4 regions of the Bradyrhizobium sp. CB3481 genome follow, and region 3 is predicted to be linked to each of the others. Evidence: riboswitches for the same ligand, from Rfam matches in the RefSeq annotation. Region 3 holds a riboswitch; each other region holds the start of a gene.

Region 1 (4,823 bases), 800 kb from region 3:
CTTCATCTGCCCCATGAAGTCGTCGACGTTCGACTGCTCGATGACCTTGCCGGGCACGATGATGATGCCGTTCGCGGGAATGCCCGACTTGTCACCCTCGATGTATTTCGCCATCAGTTTCATGCCCTGATAGCCCCACTCGAACGGCTGCTGCACGACGGTGCCGACGATTTTGCCTTCCTTGACGCCGCCGAGCGTGATCGGATCTTCGTCAAAGCCGATGATCTTGATCTTGTCGAGCTTGCCCGCCTCCTTCAGCACTTCGTAGATGCGCGGCGTGTTGTAGGAATAGAAACCGACGAGACAGCTGACGTCGGGCATGGCGGCGAGAATGTCTTCTACATTGCGCTTGGCACGGGTCTGATCGATCTCGTCGCCGCGAACGTCGACCAGCTCGATCTTCGACCCCTTGATCGTCTCCTTGACGCCTTCGATGCGCTCACGTGCATTGTCGGCCCCAGGCAGCCCGACGAAGCCGACGCACTTGCCGCCATTCGGCAGAGCCTTCAGCATCAGCTTGCCCGCTTCCTTGCCGAGATCGGTGTTGGAAGAGCCGATATAGGCGACCCGTTTCGATTGCGGAGCGTCGCTGTCGGTCGTGAATAGCACGGTCTGGGAGGCGACCTTGTCGAGCTGCGCCGTCTGGTTCTTCGGATCCACCGAGCTGACCATGATGCCGGCTGCGCCCGCGGCCACGAGGTCTTCCATCACCCGTTGCTGCACGGCGGCTGCGGCCTGTTCAGGATATTTGAACTGAAGATCGTATTTGGGCAGTTCGCCCTGCGCCTTCTTCACGCCGGCCTCGGCGATCTTCCAAAAGTCGGACGCACCATTGACGACGAATGCCAAAACCTTCTTGTCCGCCGCGTTCGCCGAACCGAAACCAAGCGCTGCCGCAAAGGCGACCGAAAGACCCGCAACCAAGAGACGCTGCATTCCACCCTCCCTGTTTTCGTGTGGTCGGCCATCTAAGTGGGGCCAACTCTTCCTACTGTTGAGCGACCGCCCCATCTCCTGCCATCAGAGGCTGCGCTACAGACCGCATCGTCAGCTCGGATCGCGAGATAAATGAGGCACGCACCTCAGATACCAGACGCCCGCCATGCGTGCAACTGCAGGAATCCGCCCTTCTCGCCTGATGGTGGTGAGGACCCGCTGATTCAGGACCTGATCCGCTGCACGCTTACGCCAGCCTGGCAGGGGCGGTGTCGTTGATCGTGGCAGGGCCGCCGGCAACCTGCTTCATGGCCCTGAGGGCCAGCAGGCGGCAGTTTGAGGTGCGAAACTCATTCGAGTACAGTCGGACCGCGGTGCGCAACTGGTCGCATGCATAGAAGCGATCATCGCCGAAAAATGAAATCGCCCGCAGGCCGACGCCCTTCCCAGCCGACACGTTCAAGTTCCGGACGATCGTCGTCAGCCTGCGGATAGCCGAGACAGAAATATCCAATCAGGCGCCAGTCCTTCGGCACATCCAGTATCCCGGCGATTGTGAGGCGATCGAGGATCGATACCCACCCCATGCCGATGCCCTCGGCACGGGATGCAAGCCAGATTGAAAAGACTGCAGTCACGACGGAATAGTCTGCCATCTCGGGCATCGTGCGCCGGCCAAGACCGTGGCCGAGGCCTGTCGAACGATCGGCAAACACCGCCAGATGACATGGCGCCTCGCGCAATCCGGCCAGTTTCAACGCGGCGTACCGAATGGATAAATCGCCAGAATACGCTTTGAGCGCATCGCGGTTGCAGGACTCGAAATTTTCAATCACCTTCTGCCGGCGGCCGGGGTCGTCCACCACCACGAAACGCCAGGGCTGACACAGCCCGACCGACGGCGCCTGACAGCCGATTTCGATCAATCGCTCCAGCAGGCCGGGCGGCAGAGGATCGCTGCGAAACCGGCGCACGTCGCGGCGCCAGCCAAACAGATCGTATAGGCGGGCGCGGAAAGCCTGGTCGAAGTGCGGCGCGGCTGGCGGATCGATGGTCATGACCTTTGCCTATGCTTCGCGGGAATTTCCCGGTCTGGAGCGAGAATCGCGTGAGAACCGCGGAATTCAAAGCCCTTGCACGCCATGACCGTCAACAGGAATAGACGCCGCCGCCTGTTCAGACGTGTTTGAAGTGCGCGCGCTATTGTGCTTATTTGGATTCGTCATCGGTGCCTTCGAAAGAAGGTGAAACGGGAATGCGGTGCGGGGCAATTGCCCCTACTCCGCAGCTGCCCCCGCAACTGTAAGCGGCATTCGCGATCCAAACGGCCACTGGGCTTCAAGCCTGGGAAGGCGGATCGCAGACCACCGCGAGCCAGGAGACCGGCCGCTGACGAGAAATCAACTCGTTCGACGGTGGGTCGACGGAAGGGGCATTATGAATTTGCTAGGATATGCTGCCGGCTCGGCGGCCATTGTTGCGTTGGCTTGTTGTCACAGCGCTGCGTACGCGCAGTCGAACTCGGATCAACTACCGCCGGTGGTGATCAATCCGGACACTCCGCCAAAACCGGCCCGTACAACTCCCAAAGATCGAGATCGAAGCAGGGTCGGCCCGGTGCGGCCGGCTGCGAATAACGTTCCCGCCCAGCCCGCGGAGGTGGTGGTAACGGCCGACAGGGAGCCCGAGCCCATCAGCCGCACCGGCAGCTCGATCAGCGTCGTCAAGGGCGAGACGCTGGCAACCAGCAATCCCGGCTCGCTGGTCGACGCACTTAGAACCGTTCCCGGCCTCGATATCTCTGAGAGTGGCGGTCCGGGTTCGACCGCGAACATCCGGCTGCGCGGCGCCAATACCGGCCAGACGCTGGTGATGATCGACGGCATCCGGATCAACGACCCGACCGCCGCGAGCGGCGATTTCGATTTCGCGATGTTTGCCCCAAGCGCCATCGAGCGGATCGAGGTGCTGAAAGGCCCGCAAAGCGCGCTCTATGGTTCGGACGCGATGGGCGGTGTCGTCAACATCATCACCAAGAAGGGTACGGGCCCGGCGCAATTCAATGTCCGCACCGAAGGCGGAAGCTACGGCACGGTCTCGACAACCGGATCGATGATCGGATCGCAAGGACCGTGGTCCTATGCGTTCACCGGCGGCGGCCAGAGCAGCGAAGGCTTTTCGCGGTACGGCTATCGCATTCCCGCTATTGAAGCGAAAAATCGCAATCTTGAACCGGATGGTTTCAGTCGATTGGGAGGTTCCGCACGGGTTGGCTACGATGCCGACGGCGTGCGGGTTGAGACCGGCATATTGTCGACGCTCACCCGGTCGAACTATGACGCGTCGGGTGCGGATGCTCCTTTCTTCAAGGCGCGGCGCCTGCTCGATCAGGTGTGGGCGAAAGCTTCCGTGGATACGCTCGACGGCAGGTGGACACACAGTCTCAATACATTTGAGACCCAGGCCGTCCGTTCCTTCAGTGAACTGTCCTATCCCCTGGTCAAGTCTTCGACCATCACGGACTATACCGGAAACAGCATGGGGGCCGAATATCAATCGACCCTGCGCATGGGTACGTTCGGTTCGCTGATCTATGGCGCGAAAACGCAGCACGAGACCGCGGATATTTTCCAAACCAGTTTCGTGCCGAAATTTGCCGCCTATGTGCCTCAAGTGCGCGGCAAGCAGGACACCAACTCCCTGTTCGGGCTGTGGCAACTGCCGATCGGAGAACGTCTGACGATCACCCTGGGGGGCCGCGTCGATGACGTGGTGGGCGTCTCCCGGTTCGAGACCTGGCGGGCTACCGCAGCATATGCGATCTCTGAAACCGGCACCAAATTGCACGCGAGCGCGGGAACGGGCGCGAAAGCTCCCACCTTGTTTCAGCTCTACTCTAGCAACCGCGGGGCATCGCTTGCCCCGGAGGAGAGCTTTGGATACGACGCCGGCATCGACCAAAGTCTGTTCAATGGCCGCGTAGCTGTTTCGCTCACTGGCTTCGCGAACAAATTCACCAACCTCATTGATTTTGTGAGCGCCGGTTCCGGCGTCTCCTGTCCCGTGTTGAATGCGTCGGGATGCTATTTCAATGTCTCACGGGCCGAGACTAATGGTCTGGAAGTCGGATCCAACATCGATCTTCTGCCCGGCTACGTGAAATTCAATGCGGCCTACACCTATCTGCACGCGGTCGATCTCGCGACCGGGCTGGTGCTGGCGCGGCGGCCGAAGAATCTGGCGCGATTTGCGCTCACCATCACGCCTACCGACAGATGGCTGATCGAACCCCGTGTACTCACCGTTTCCAAGCGCTTCAGCAGCGCCGGCCAGACCAACCGGGTCGATGCCTATACAAGGGTCGATCTCTATACCGAGTACAAGATCGATAAGAACTGGAAGGTGTTCGCGCGCGGCGAGAATATCCTGAACGAACACTATCAGGAGGTTTTCAACTTCGGTACCACCGGTCCGGCGGCGTATGCGGGGTTTAGCGCCACATGGTGAGCGCCGATCCCGCAAGACGACAGGTGATCGCAACCGCCGGGCTTGCTGCGCTGGTGGGACTGCTGGCACTTGGCTCGCTCGGCATTGGACCCGTGCGGCTGTTGCCGCTCACCGTGCTCGACGCCCTGCTCGGCGGCGGAACCGACGTCCAGCTGATTATCGTCGCGGAAATTCGGCTTCCGCGAACGATTCTGGGACTGGCAATCGGCGCGATACTCGGCCTGTCCGGCGCTGCGCTGCAGGGCCTGCTGCGCAATCCGCTGGCCTCGCCTTCCCTGTTCGGCGCGCCGCAATCGGCCGCGTTCGGAGCCGTGCTGATGATTGCGCTCGGCTTAGCCGACGTCCGGTCCTACGCGCTGCCGGTCGCAGGCATTACGATG
Region 2 (4,823 bases), 820 kb from region 3:
GATCGGATCATCGTGATCGAGGGAATCATCGGCGGCCCGTTGCGCGGCAACAGCATCCTCATCGATGGTGACGCGGCCTTCCGACAGCGCCAGCGCGTCGACCACCGTGACCACGCCGTCGACCGTGGCACGGGTGCGCACGGCGGGCCAGTCGAACGCCTTCAATAGCGGTTGCGGCAAGGCCAGGCCCGAGGTCTCGATGACGATAGCATCCAGCGGCCGGTCGCGCGCCAGCAATTTGTCCATGGTCGGGATGAAATCATCGGCCACCGTGCAGCAGATACAGCCGTTGGTGAGTTCGACGATATCACCGGGCGCGCAGGCCTTTGCGGCGCACTCCTCAACAAGTCCGCCGTCAAATCCGGCGTCGCCGAATTCATTGACGATCACGGCGATGCGGCGGCCATCGGCCTGCGTCAGCAGCGAACGCAGCAGCGTGGTCTTGCCGGCGCCGAGAAAGCCGGTGAGCACGGTGACGGGGACACGGGACATTGCAATATTCTCCTTAAGGCGACCGCTTCAGCCAGAGCGGAAGCCCGGCAGCGACAAACACAACATTGGGAACGGTGGCGGCGACGATCTGGTTGAGGCGGCCCTGGGCGTCGCGAAAGCTGCGGCCGAGCGGCGTCTCGGGCACGAGACCGAGGCCGACCTCGTTCGAGACCAGAACGACGGGATATTGGGCCACTCCGAGAAATCGCGTGAGCCGGCGCGCTTCCACTTCGACATCGCGCTCGGCGAACATCAGGTTTGACAGCCACAAGGTCAGGCAGTCCACCAGCACGGCACGGCCATGGGTGGCCTCCCGGGTCAGTGCATCGACCAGCGCCAGCGGCTCCTCGACAGTGATCCAACCGTCGCCCCGCCGCTGACGATGATGGGCGATGCGCGAGCGCATCTCGTCATCATCAGCAGTCGCAGTAGCCAGATAGACCCGCGCGAGTCCGCTGTCGCCGATCAATCGCTCGGCAAAGGCGGATTTGCCGGAGCGCGCGCCGCCCAGCACAAGTGTGGTGGCAAGAACTGTCATTTCGGTGCGCTGCCATCGTCGGGCGACCAGCGCATCGGCGGCACTCGCGCCACCATGCCCTTGCGCAGCACCTCGGCACGTTCGCGCCACGGCACCAGGCCGTAATCGGACGTCCGGTACGACTCGACGAACGCTACCAGCGCCGCGGTGCCGCTCTCGGTCTGCAGGTCGCCGAACAAAAAAGTGTAACCATCCGCGCTTGACACCGCGACGGTTGCGGGCCGCTTGCAGACGCTAAGGCATTGCACCGGCCGCACCTGAACGTGATCGGACGAACCGATCGCGGCCTTGACCGCTTCAAACATGTCAGGGCCGACCACCGCACCGCCATCGGCGGTCTTGCAGGTGATGCACACGCTTACGAATGTGGGGCCGTTCGGCGCATTGACACGCGCAGCTTCAGCCAACGCCAAATCAGCGGGATTTTGCTCAGCCTTCTCGCGATCCATCACAGGCTCACATCACGGCCGTTGGGCCACGAGCTTTGTTGGGTCGCGCCGACGGCTCGTCGCCGTCAGGCTCGCTCCCGTCCGGTGCACCCCGCCCCGACGACGCCTCCAAAGCACAGTTCGTGATGGCAGGTCTCCTGGCTCGCGGGTCGTTGCCATCAGCCGCCTTCCCGGGATTACCCAGTGGCATCGGCTCGGGGCTCGTCGCTTACAGTTGCGGGGGCAGCGCCGGCATTGAGAGAACTCGCACCGGCTTCCCTTTTCACCTCCCTCGCGGGAGGACCATCGCCGATGACGCTAGCCGCCGCAGTAGCTGGGGTCAACCGGTGTGGCCTTGGGTCTGGTCGGATTGACCTGACACGGGCTGTTGGGTCAGGTAGGCCCCGCAAAGGAACCCCATGACGACTGAATCCCGACCGCTTTGGCAACCGCCGCTCGTTCCCCCGCTCAATCAGGAGTTGGAGGCAACGATGCGCGCGCGAATCGACGGGAAGGCCAAGCCTCCGGGTTCGCTCGGACGCATCGAGGACCTCGCTGTCCAGCTTGGCATGATCGCGCATCCGGCGCCCCCCAAGGCCGACAAAGCCGTGCTGCTGGTGTTCGCCGGCGACCATGGCCTCACCGAGGAAGGCGTGTCGCAATATCCGTCGGCCGTGACGGTCGCGATGGTGAAGACCTATTTGGCAGGCCGCGCCAGCGCCAATGCGTTTGCCGCCGCAGCCGATGTCGAGATTCGCGTCGTGGACGCCGGGGTGGCCGCCGAACTGCCCGCGCATCCCGATTTGATCGGCGCCAAGGTCCGGATGGGCACCGCCAACGCCGCACGCGAGCCGGCGATGACGATGCAACAGGCCCGGGATGCGCTAGCCAAAGGCTGTGCGCTCGCGATTGCCGAGATTGCGGCGGGCGCCGATATCATCGCGCTCGGCGAAATGGGCATCGGCAACACCGCCTCCTCTGCCCTGCTGGTGCATCGCCTGGCACCGGCGCCGCTTGACGAATGTATTGGGATCGGCGCCGGGCAGGATGATCCGGGCATGGCGCGCAAGCATGCCGCCATCGCCAAAGCCGCGGCGCGCAGCAACGCCAGCTCTCCCCTGGACGTCCTTCGCGAGTTCGGCGGGCTCGAAATTGCGATGATGGCCGGCGCGGTGCTGGGGGCGGCCTCAAAGCGGCGCCCGGTCGTCATCGACGGCTTTATCTCCAGTGCGGCTGCGCTGGTGGCGATCCGCCTCTGTCCAGATGCTCGCGATTATTGCGTGCTCGCGCACCGCTCCGCCGAAAAGGGCCACGACATCGTGCTCGCCGCGTTCGGCGCGAAGCCATTGCTCGATCTCGGGCTGCGGCTCGGTGAAGGCACCGGCGCCCTCCTCGCCGTGCCGCTGCTGCGCGCGGCCGCGCGGCTCGTGACCGACGTCGCCGACCTCAGCGACGTTCTGGCCGGGAATATCTGACATGAACGAGACCGAGCGCTTATTCGATGCCGTGCGGTTTCTCACCATCCTGCCCACGCCGCCGACAAAAGCCGCGCCACAGCCGGACTGGCTGGCCCGATCCCTAAAATATTTTCCGCTGGTGGGAATCGGCATCGGCGCCAGCTCGGCGGTCGTGCTGCTGCTTGCCGGACAAATCTGGGGGCCGCTTGTTGCGGCGCTGCTCGCGATCATCGCAGGCGCCATCACCACAGGTGCGCTGCACGAGGACGGCCTGGCCGACACCGTCGATGCCTTCGGCGGCGGCTGGACCGTCGAACGACGGCTGGAGATCATGAAGGACAGCCGAATCGGAACCTACGGCGCGCTGGCGCTGGGTTTCGGCGTCGCCTTGCGCATCGCGGCGCTGACGCAGCTGCCGCTATGGGCAGGCGCCTTCGCACTGGTCGCAAGCCACGCCGCAGCGCGCGCCACGCCGGGCTTTGTCATCAACGCCATGAACTACACGGGCGATACCACGGCAATGAAGGTCAATTATTCCGAGGTGCCCGTTCGCGCTCAGGAAATACAGTTTGCCCTGATCACCGTCGCCATTGCGGTGCTGCCGCTGGCGTTCATGTCCGCCTCTTCGGTGCTCGCAGGAGCGCTGCTCGGCGCCGCGCTGGCCGCAGCCCTCGCGATATGGTCGCGCCGGCTGATCGGCGGATATACCGGCGACGTGCTCGGCGCCATCGAGCAGGTGTTCGAGATCGGGTTCCTGCTCGGCGTCGCCGCCGTCATCCGATAGGCCACGACAACGGCAGCTGATAAGGTTCGCCTTCGAATGCGTCGGCACCGCGGCCGATCCGATCGATCGCCTCCGCCATCCGGCCCCCACGTCCGAGCAAATCATCGGCCAGCGACACCATCAGCCGATTCGGCGTCACCGATGGCGCACGGCGGCGCAATTCCTCGGCGATATCGCGCTCGAAGCCGGGATTGCGGTCGCAGGCGATCACATAGGCCGCAGCGCTCGAGCGACTGATGCCGGCCCAACAATGGATCAGCATGGTGCGGTCATGCGCCTCGCGCCCGAAATCGAGGATCGCCTGCATCGCTGTACGGTCGGGCGCAACAAGACCCGGCCTCGCCTCCGTAATGTCGTGAAACGACAATTCCGCACGCCGCTCGCAGGCAAGCGCGCGATGGTCCTCGCCCTTGTGATCCGGCGACAACAGAGTCAACAGGTCGAACCGGTTGAGCCCGGCCGCAACACCGGACAATCCGCTGAGCGGGCAGACGTAAAGACATGGCATGCGTATGGTACCGGGCTTCACCATTTGAATGATGCGGCGACGTGGCATCGGATGGTGTAAAGAGTCAATCGACCGGCGCCTACTAACGGACAGCAAGCCCTCGGGGCCACACCGAAGATCGATTGATGCCATCAAGCAAACCACCCATTTGGCGGAATGACATCGACGCGCTGGCGTTCCGGCCGGAGGAGCACAATGGCCTCTGCATGGTGCATCGCCGGGCGTTCCGCACCTTGTTGCGGGTAATGCCGTCGCCGCGGCAATGCGTCGAATTCTTCAACACTCATCAGGGGGTGTTTCAGGCGGCGGCCCGCGCGAAACTGCTGCGAACAGAAGTGGCAACGACTGCGAATTTCCACCTGACCAGCCGGGATGTCTCCCGGCAGCTAAAAAAATGAGGTCGCGCTCGCAGTCTATCTGGGCTAAAGATGAACATCTTCGAGGATAGCCATGCAACAATCCCAAACCGTCAACGCCCCCGCCAGCTCAGTCGATTCGAACACCATTGCGCAAGCTGTGCTGGCGATGGCCTTGGGGCTATTCATCGTCGGCGTGGTCGGCTTCTCGCATATCAGTGCGGTTCACAATGCCGCGCACGATGTCCGCCACGCCAATG
Region 3 (4,823 bases):
GTGGCCCTGCTCTGCCGATTGATGCGAGGACAAAAGAAATCGCCGACACGAAGGATTGAGACGCACCGCTGCCAATGCCGCGACGGAAACGATGAAGCCGTCGATCAGAAGCGGAAGGCGACGCTGTGCGGCGGCGATGATCGCGCCACAAATCGCCGCAATTTCCAGACCGCCGACCGCGCAAAGGATCCGCTCGGCCGCAATACTTGGCGTTGCGAGCCCATGACGAGCCAACGCGACGTCTATCAGGTGCGCCTTACGTGCGCGACCGGCAGCATCCACACCCGTTCCGCTGCCGGCCATTTGCTCGGCGCTCATGCCAAGCAGGGCCGCGGCGATTGCCGCCGAAGTCGTGGTATTGCCGATGCCCATGTCGCCAAGGATCAAAAGATCGGGTTCCGTCGTCGCAGCCCGCATAACCGCGCGCTTGCCGCAGTCAAGGGCTGAAGCCAACTCCGCGGGCTCAAGTGCCGGTTCCTCGCTAAAGTCGCGGCTCCCCCGGCGTGGCTTGTCGGTCACGACACCCTTGATCGGAACTTCCGCGAGCGTGCCCGCATCGACGATCTCGAGACTCAAGCCCAGCTCGCGTGCCAGTACCGAAATAGCGGCGCCGCCCGAGGCGAAGCTGGACATCATCGCGATCGTGACTTCCTGCGGATAGGCCGATACGCCCTGGGCGACGATCCCGTGATCGCCGGCGAAGACGATGATCGGCACGCGTTGGGCTCGCGGCTGCTCCGTTCGTTGCAGACAGGCGAGTTCGATCGCGAGATGCTCGAGCCGGCCGAGTGCGCCGTTCGGTTTGGTAAGTTCAGCCTGGCGGGCCAGCGCTGCATCGCGATGGATCGGCGAAACGTCGGGGCACTCCTGATAGACCCACTCCGGTAGCATGTTGTCCTGCCGTTGAATGTTGTCGTTACCGAGCGAGCCCGTTCGCGGGGAGCGCTACGATCCGCGCTTGAGAATGTAGCTGTCCATGATCCAGCCATGCCTTTCGCGCGCTTGTTGTCGCACGGCGACGATGCTTGGACCCACATCGGCCAGCGCACCCGACATCGTGATCTCCTCACGCATGCCGATATAGGCGCCCCACCAGATGTATAGCCCTGCCGGATCGAGCGACTGAAACGCTGCGCTGCGATCGAGCATCACGACCACCGTGTTCGTGCCGTACGGCCAACCGCCTTCGCGCAGCCGCCGTCCCGTTGTCACCAGGAAAGGCTCCCCGATGTCGTTCAGCGGCAGCGAATGTGCCGCGCAAAGCGCCTGGATTGACGTGATGCCGGGGACGACCTCGATGGCTGGCAACGGATCGAGCCTTCGCGCGATCCGCAGGCTCGAGTCATATAGCGAAGGATCTCCCCAGATCAGGAGGGCAACGCGCCCCTCACTTCCGAGATGCTGTGCAAATTCCTGCGACCAGGTCGCGGCCAGCGCAGCGTGCCATTCGTCCACGCTCTTGCGGTAATCCTCCTGGCCGGCGTCACGCACGGGCATGACGAACTCGGCGATCCGCGTCCGGTCGTTGTTAAGCACCTGTGCGCAAATCGTCCGCCGCAATTCAGCGAGATCGGATTTCGCGGCGCCCTTGCGCGGGATGAGGACGAGATCGGCGGCGTTGATCACACGCACCGCAGCAAACGTTAGCTGCTCGGGATCGCCGCAACCGATGCCTATCAGTGAGAGCGTCAGCATAACTTATGCGAAGGGCGGCCGCTGCCTGCGACCGCCCTCACTTAAACTTATGCAGCGTTGTGCAAGCGGTAGGTGACGAAGCCGTCCCCGGTCACGGTACGCATCGATTTCGCCACTGCCAGCACGGCCAGATCAGCCAGCGGCTCGATGACAACGACGACCGCGTAGGACGCGGCGAAAGACGCGATGGAAGTGAGATTCTCGGCCGCAAAGCCCGCACCATACAACGCCCAGAAAGCGACCCACATCACGATGCCAGATTGATAGGCGGTCGAAAGCGCAAGCGCCTGGCGATATTGCAGATCAACATAGGCGGTGTTGCGGGGAATAATCCGCCCGGCCAGCGCCCGGATCGCAATAAGCGGCACCAGCAGCGTGGTCACGTTCATGCCGTATTGCGGCAGATCGGCCGGTGCGAAGAACAGCCCCTGAAGCAGAAGACCAAGCGCTATCCCAAACGCGGCTGGCGCTGCGCCGAACAAGAGGAATAGCGTCGAGCCGAGAATGAAATGCACCTCCGAGACCCCGACCCGGAAATGCGGCAGGAGTTCGAAGAACGAGAAGACCAGGACCGTTGTGGCGACGGTGCGCACCGCGAATGAAACGATCCCCTGCTCGCGCACGGTTTCTGCCGCCAGCTTCAAGGCGCAGCCTCCGGCAACAGCGGCTGTCGCGTATCCCAGCACGAGTTTGGCGCCCGTAACGATACCTGGTTCGATATGCATGATCTACGTCCTTCCTTCTGCCGTCCCACCCGACGGCGTTCGTGTCAAAAACTGCAGGGCCGGTCTCCTGGCTCGCGGTTCGAAACGGGTCTCCGGCCTTCCCGAGCCTGACGGCCCAGTGGCGGATCGGAGCTCCTCACCGCTTACAGTCGCGGGAGCGGCCGGGGCTTCGGGCGCCGCAATTGGGTCCGCCCTTCCCCGTTCCCGATTATGCTCCGGAGCTTTGCGCCGCTTGGAGCACCATGCTTGTACTGTGTGCTCCTTCCGACGAGGACGCGTCAAGGGGCTCGCGAGATCGGGCGGCGGCGTCATCAAGCTCTCTCTCCCGCCAGCGCGCCGAAAAGAATCCTCGTGAAGGCTGATTGAGCACGGCATGGCCCCCGACGCCATCGCAGTTTGCCGCGTCTGTCGGCGCTGGAAATGTCCGCTTGCCAATATAGACCACGGTTGTCGATTCCTGATGGGCCAGCGGCACGCAATTGAAATTCCGCGACGCTCAGACGCCCGGCCGGCTTGAGCGTTAGGAGCTCCGCATCGCCTGGACCAGCCGAGACAAACGAAACAAAGCCGCTCACCTGTCCTCCGCAATGAGATGGAAGAACGTGCCGGTGGCGTAGCCGCGTCGCGAGCCGGTCTCCACAACGACCGCGCCGGTCGCGTCACGCACGATAGCCAGGGGTGTATCGGGCTGAGAGACAATCGTGGAGTAATGGAACTCGTGGCCGCGCAGACGCGTACCAGCCTGATGCCCAGGCATTGGCATCGCAAGCTCCGCAAGCCGATAGCCCAGATGCATGCGACGTTGGGCAAAACTCGTTTCCAGGCCGAGCAATCCCGTCATCTCGTGATGTACGTCGTTGGCGTCGGTCAGGGCGGAGCCCAGCACCATGTAGCCCCCGCATTCGCCATGCACCGGCCGCGTCTTCGCAAAGGATGTTAGCGCGCGGCGAAATCGGCGATTTGTTGCGAGTCGGCCAGCGTGCAATTCCGGATAGCCGCCCGGCAGCCAGCAGACATCGGCGCTGTCATCAGGGCCTTCATCGGCGAGCGGCGAGAAGGTCACAATCTCGGCTCCGGCTGCGCGCCAGCCCTCCAGTATGTGCGTATAGACGAACGAGAATGCGGCGTCGCGTGCGAGAGCGATGCGCTGGCCGGGCGGCCTGACGTCTAGACCGTGCGCGTCGCTTGGCGCCTTCCAGGCGCACGCCGATTGCAGCACCGCATCCAGATCGACATGCTCGGCAACGACGCGCGCGGCCTCTGCAATGAGGCCGTTGATCTCAGCCTGCTCCTCGGCCTGCACGAGACCCAAGTGCCGCTTCGGCAAGGTGATGGCGGCATGGCGGGGCAAGCCCCCGAATACCGCAATGCCGGCGCCTGACAGGGCGCGGCGCACCAGGTCTTCGTGCCGCGCGCTGGCGACGCGGTTGAGAACGACGCCGGCAAGACCCACGCCCGCGCGGAAATCGCGCAGTCCCGCAGCCATCGCCGCGGCGGTTTGCGCCTGTCCGGAGGGATCGATCACGAGTAGGACCGGCCAGTCCATCATCTCGGCGATATCGGCAGTCGCGCCGGTACCCGAGACGCCCGGTGCGGCAACGCCATCAAACAGGCCCATCGAACCTTCGGCCAGAACGAGGTCCGCATCGGCGCCGCGCGATGCGACCGATTCAATCGCCTCACGACGCATGGCCCAGCTATCGATGTTCAGCGAGGAGCGCCCCGTGGCGGCCGCGTGAAACGCCGGATCGATATAATCGGGCCCGCTCTTGAAGCACTGCACCTTTAGCCCGCGATCGCGATAGGCGCGTGCCAGTGCCAGCGTCAGCGTCGTCTTGCCGACACCGGATGCAGGCGCGGAGATGACGAGGCTCGCCGCCATCACGAGCCTTCCGGAAAGCGCGGCGTCGGCCCGAGCGGCCGATAGCGGCGGTCATAGTCGGCAGCATACAGGCGGCTTTCTGCGAAATCTTCCGAACCCAGTGTGCGACCGACCAGAATGACGGCCGTACGCTCGAGCTCGCTGCTGACAGCAGAATCCAGCGTGCCGAGCGTGGCGCGAATAATGCGCTGGTCCGGCCAGCTCGCGCGCCAAACGATCGCGACCGGGCAGTCTGCTCCATAGTACGGGGTCAGCTCATCAATCACCTTGGTAAGCAGATGGATCGAGAGATGGATTGCGAGCACCGCACCGGTCGTGGCAAAGGCGGCGAGTTTTTCGGCCTCCGGTATCGCGCTCGCCCTGCCCGGCATTCGCGTCAGCACGACGGATTGCGCGCGACCCGGCAGCGTGAGCTCGGCCGCGAGCGCCGCCGCGGCGGCGGAAAAGGCCGGCACCCCTGGCGTGATTGAATAGGGAATTTGCAGCGCAGTCAGCCGGCGCAATTGCTCGCCCATCGCCGA
Region 4 (4,823 bases), 3.0 Mb from region 3:
GGCACTCAGGCTGGTGTTTTGAATCCTGGCGCCATAGGAGAAATCGGTCGTTGGCAACAGGCCGATCGTTTGCTGCCAGTAGCCGGCCAGCGTCTGTTGCGACAGGTCGTAGATGTGGGTGGGCGCCAGGCCTTTGAACGCTCCACGGTCCTGATTGAATGTCGCATCGTAATAATCGATGCCGGTCAGTATCTGCGAGGGAATTCCGAAGATCGAATTTTTGACGCTCAATCGCGGCGTGATCGACCAGGTCAGCAACGCTGCGTCGTTATAGGTGGAGGAGAAGCTCGGAAGTGGCGAGGCAAATGGCACCGCGCCGAAGAAACCGCTTTGCGTATCCTTCTTCCGGAAGCCGCCGTCGACGATCAGGTCGACGCCGTTCATGATTGTCTTGGTAAAGCCGGTGGTGGCGCTGGCGCCCTGCTGGTTGCCGTAGTCGAACGGCGTATTGGTGCCCCTGCGGTCAGTCACGAGTTGATTGAGTCCGATTGAGGGATCGACGGTGCGTCCGCCCGGGAATCCGAGCTTCTGGTCGTCACCGGTTACCGTAAGGAAGGCCTTGAGGTCCGGTGTGCTGTAGTTGAGATTGCCTACCCCGTTGCGCTGGTCGAGCGCGTTGTTGACCCGGTAACCATCAGACTTGATGGCGTTGCCATAGAAGGACGTCGACCAAGGTCCGTAATTGGTCGCGGCTGAGATATTCGCAAGCCGCTGGTTGAAGGAGCCGACACCGGCCTCTGCGCGCATCGCGACGGGTGGGCCGCCAACGCCATCCTTCAAGACGATATTGACGACGCCGCCGACCGCATTGTCGCCGTAGAGCACCGCACCGCTGTTGCCGCGGGTGATTTCGATCCGCTCGATCGACTGGAGCGGGATGGTCGAGAGATCGACGCCGGCCATGTCGATATCATTGAGCCGGCGACCATTGATAAGGACCAGGGTGTTGGCAGTGGCAAACGCGCCGAAGCCGCGGAGATCGACCGACGTCTTGGCGCCGTTGACGCCGCCATAGAGCGATTGCAACTGCACGCCCGGCTGTTGCGCAATGATCTCGGATAGCGTCTGCGCCGGCGAATGCGAGATCTCGGCTGCCGTGATCACCGTCGCCGACGCGCCGACGATGCCGGAGAACTGCCGGCCGCCGCTGCCGCCCGCGCCTTGCGAAGCGCTTTGCGACGAGGCATCCGAGCCGGGCCCTGATGCGGGCCGCGCGCCGGTCGATGGCGCAGCGGCCGGCACGACGCGGCGCGAGGTCGATGGTTCATCGTAGGTCGGTTTCGCGCGGGTCCGGTTCGGGTCGGTGGGCGAGGTTATCTCAATCGGCGGCAATGGCTCGGATGGCGTCTGCGCGGCTGCGCCGGAAATGCCGAGCGATACGATCGGCACCAGGAAACTGGAGGCGAGCCAGAAGCGGCGTTGCCGCATGGGGGTGGTTGAAGACATGGTCGAGACCTCGGTATGACGTCAGTGGCACGTCACAGCGAACCAAGTCTCACCATGTGCTCTCAGCAGCTCAGGTGAAGCTAATGCCTGTACTCCCCGACCGACATCTTCGCGTGTGACCACGGCTGACGGCAGGTCTCCTGGCTCGCGGGTCGTTACCCCATCGTCGCCTTCCCAGGACCGAGATGCCCAGTGGCCTATGACGAAGGATTCGCCGCTTACAGTTGCGGGGGCAGCCGCGGAATTGGGGATTTCCCCGCACCGCATTCCCTTTTGATCCCCAAACGGGAACCGTCGGGAACTATGGTAGAAGTTTGTCAAATAGCGAGTCAATCCGCCGGAGGCGCTCTCGCAATCCTCACTGGACAAGTGCGCTATTTTTGTCGCATGCGCGGCGCCTGCCGGGCGCCTGTACCTCAGCGCGCAAAACTGCTTTAGGACGATCGATGAGTGTCGAGGCCGTAACCCTGACCAACGCGGACGCCGCGCGCCGGCGTATCGGCGCGACCTTCGCGTTATCAGCGCTCGTTGTGCTGCTGATGCTGATCTCGCTCGCTATCGGGCCGGTCCGGCTGACGCCACCAGCGGTCGCGGAGGCGTTGTTCGGCGGCGGCAGCGACGTATCGCAGGTCATTGTGCGGGAAATCCGCCTGCCGCGGACGCTGCTGGCGCTGGCGATCGGCGCCATTCTCGGATTATCGGGCGCATCGCTGCAGGGCCTGTTGCGCAATCCGCTGGCGTCGCCCTCGCTGTTCGGCGCGCCGCAATCGGCCGCGTTCGGCGCGGTGCTGGTAATCGCACTGGGCCTTGCCGATGTGCGCTCCTATGCGCTGCCGGTCGCGGCGATCATCGCCGCCTTCGGCTCGGTGTTCGTGCTGCTGTCGATCGCGGGGCGCAATGCCGGGTTATTGATCCTCATTCTGTCGGGACTTGCGATCTCGAGCTTTGCCGGAGCCGCGACGGCGCTGGTGATGAATCTCTCCAGCAATCCCTTCGTGGTGCTGGAGATCGCGTTCTGGCTGCTCGGATCGCTGGAGGACCGCAGCTTTCAGCACGTGATGCTGGCGTTTCCCTTCATCATATCAGGCGCGGCCATGCTGCTCAGCCAGCGCCATGCCTTTCGCGCGCTCAGTCTCGGCGAGGAGACCGCGCAAAGCCTCGGCGTCGATGTCGGCCGTCTGCGGCTACTAGTCATTTCGGGCGTCGCGCTCGGCGTCGGCGGGGCGGTCGCGGTCACCGGCACGATCGGCTTCATCGGCCTGGTCGCGCCGCATCTGATGCGGCCCGTGATCGGCCATGATCCGGGCCGGCTGCTCGTCCCGAGCGCGCTCGCCGGCTCCGCGCTATTGCTGGCAGCGGATATCGCGGTACGCATCATCCCCTCGACGTCGAACATCAAGGTCGGCGTGCTGACCTCGATCATCGGCGTGCCGTTCTTCCTCTATCTGATCATGCGCGAGCGCCGCGCGCTCGGCGGAGGTGTCGCATGAGCGAGCTGCTGACCGCAACCGGGCTCAATGTGCGGCTCGCCGGCCGTATCGTGCTGCAGGATGTCTCGCTGGCGCTGACGGCGGGCCATCTGGTGGCGCTGGTCGGTCCCAACGGCGCCGGCAAGACCACACTGCTGCGCGCGCTGGCGGGATTGATCCCGTCCGAGGGCGCGATCGAGATCGGGGGGCAGGCGCTGTCGTCGCTGCCGCTGCGCGAGCGCGCAAAGCGCTTCGGCTATCTGCCGCAGGGGCACATGGTGCACTGGCCGCTGCCGGCGCGCGATATCGTGGCGCTCGGCCGCTATCCGCACGGCGCGACCGATCCGGCGCGGCTGTCGCCTGCGGATGCCGAGGCGGTGCTGCGCGCGATGCAGGCGGTCGACGTAACGGAGTTCAGCGATCGCCGCGTCACCGAACTATCCGGCGGCGAGCGCAGCCGCGTCGCGCTGGCCCGTGCGCTGGCGGTGGAAGCGCCGGTGATCCTGGCCGACGAGCCGACCGCTTCGCTCGATCCGCGGCACCAGATCGACGTCATGCAGAATTTGCGCGCGACTGCCGACAAGGGCGTGCTGGTGATCGTGGTGACGCACGATCTCGGGCTTGCCGCGCGCTTTGCCGATCACGTGCTGGTGCTGCGCCAGGGCCGCCTGGTGTCGCAGGGCGCGCCGGCCGAGGCGCTCTCCGAACAGGTAATGGCAGATGTATTCCGGATCAGCGCCTATCGCGCGGAACACCAAAACGAAGCCGTGATCGTGCCCTGGGCCGACGTCTGATGCGACGGCGGCAGCGTTGAAAGTTGTGGGGGGCAGGAGCCGCAAATACCGCGTCGTCCCTGCGAAGGCAGGGACCCATAACTACAGGGCGTTGTAATTCAAGCTAGGCGTCAGCCACGGCATTCACTCATCGGCGCCACGGCGTATGGGTCCCTGCGTTCGCAGGGACGACGACATCATCTTGACTACCCCTGCACCACCGGCCCGCCGACCTTCTTCCACGCGTCGATACCGCCCTCGATATGCGCGGTATTGGCGAGCCCCGCATTCTTCGCGGCGGCTACCGCCATCGCCGAGCGCTCGCCGAAGGCGCAGAAGAACACCACGCGGCGGCCGGTCGCGGCGGCGACCTCGCGCAGCATGCCGCCGGGCTTCAGGCTCTCGGCGATGCCGGGATAGGGCGCGTGCAGCGCGCCCGAGATCGTGCCGTGCTTGGCGCGCTCGCCGGCCTCGCGCAGATCGACGAGCAGGATATCGGGCCTGCCGAGGCTGTTGATGGCGTCGCGCGCGGTGAGCGCCAGCCCCTGCTTGGCGAGATCCTCTTGGTGCAGGCCGACATGCATGTTGGCGGGCACCGCGACGTCCATCATCTTGGGATTCGGCAACTTCAGGTTCGCCATCAGCTCGATATATTCGTCGACGTTGCGCACCTGCAGCCGCGGATTGTAGCGCTTCTCCTCGCCGATGGTGGAAACCGTGTCACCCTTGTAGTCATGCGCGGGATACACCAGCGTTTCCTCCGGCAGCTTCAAGAGCCGGTTGAAGATCGACTCATATTGCGCGCGCGAAGAGCCGTTCTGGAAATCGGTGCGGCCGGTGCCGCGGATCAACAGCGTATCGCCGGTGAAGACGCGGTCGCCCATCAGATAGGAATAGGAATCGTCGGTGTGGCCGGGCGTGTACATGACGTCGAGGCTGACGCCCTCGATCGTCACCTTGTCGCCGTCGGACACCCGCATCGACACCACGTCGGCCTTGCTCTGCTCGCCCATGATGGTGATGCACTGCGTGCGGTCGCGCAGTTCGCCCAAACCCGTGACGTGGTCGGCATGCAGATGGGTGTCGACCGCCTTGACCAGCCGCAGATCGAGTTCGCGCAGCAGCTGGCAATAGC

What was found. Region 3 has a riboswitch for cobalamin ahead of QA643_RS27340 (energy-coupling factor ABC transporter permease). Riboswitches for the same ligand answer to the same signal wherever they lie in the genome.
Region 1: another riboswitch for cobalamin. It lies ahead of QA643_RS31095 (TonB-dependent receptor); the one in region 3 lies ahead of QA643_RS27340 (energy-coupling factor ABC transporter permease).
Region 2: another riboswitch for cobalamin. It lies ahead of QA643_RS31150 (DUF1636 domain-containing protein); the one in region 3 lies ahead of QA643_RS27340 (energy-coupling factor ABC transporter permease).
Region 4: another riboswitch for cobalamin. It lies ahead of QA643_RS02865 (TonB-dependent receptor); the one in region 3 lies ahead of QA643_RS27340 (energy-coupling factor ABC transporter permease).

The regions. Positions count from the first base shown of each region.
Region 1 covers NZ_CP121647.1:6,408,130-6,412,952, forward strand. Annotated here, with positions in the region: gene QA643_RS31085 (sugar-binding protein) at 1-936, opposite strand, end outside; gene bluB (5,6-dimethylbenzimidazole synthase) at 1,341-1,994, opposite strand; cobalamin riboswitch at 2,146-2,342, shown strand; gene QA643_RS31095 (TonB-dependent receptor) at 2,374-4,443, shown strand; gene QA643_RS31100 (iron ABC transporter permease) at 4,437-4,823, shown strand, end outside.
Region 2 covers NZ_CP121647.1:6,423,555-6,428,377, forward strand. Annotated here, with positions in the region: gene cobW (cobalamin biosynthesis protein CobW) at 1-492, opposite strand, end outside; gene cobU (bifunctional adenosylcobinamide kinase/adenosylcobinamide-phosphate guanylyltransferase) at 506-1,030, opposite strand; gene QA643_RS31150 (DUF1636 domain-containing protein) at 1,027-1,479, opposite strand; cobalamin riboswitch at 1,589-1,781, opposite strand; gene cobT (nicotinate-nucleotide--dimethylbenzimidazole phosphoribosyltransferase) at 1,878-2,933, shown strand; gene QA643_RS31160 (adenosylcobinamide-GDP ribazoletransferase) at 2,935-3,699, shown strand; gene QA643_RS31165 (protein tyrosine phosphatase) at 3,689-4,207, opposite strand; gene QA643_RS31170 (hypothetical protein) at 4,333-4,605, shown strand; gene QA643_RS31175 (CbtB domain-containing protein) at 4,652-4,823, shown strand, end outside.
Region 3 covers NZ_CP121647.1:5,606,688-5,611,510, forward strand. Annotated here, with positions in the region: gene cobT (nicotinate-nucleotide--dimethylbenzimidazole phosphoribosyltransferase) at 1-891, opposite strand, end outside; gene cobF (precorrin-6A synthase (deacetylating)) at 946-1,695, opposite strand; gene QA643_RS27340 (energy-coupling factor ABC transporter permease) at 1,743-2,420, opposite strand; cobalamin riboswitch at 2,460-2,680, opposite strand; gene QA643_RS27345 (cobyrinate a,c-diamide synthase) at 2,992-4,302, opposite strand; gene cobM (precorrin-4 C(11)-methyltransferase) at 4,302-4,823, opposite strand, start outside.
Region 4 covers NZ_CP121647.1:613,661-618,483, forward strand. Annotated here, with positions in the region: gene QA643_RS02865 (TonB-dependent receptor) at 1-1,446, opposite strand, end outside; cobalamin riboswitch at 1,559-1,757, opposite strand; gene QA643_RS02870 (iron ABC transporter permease) at 1,893-2,936, shown strand; gene QA643_RS02875 (ABC transporter ATP-binding protein) at 2,933-3,709, shown strand; gene QA643_RS02880 (MBL fold metallo-hydrolase) at 3,895-4,823, opposite strand, start outside.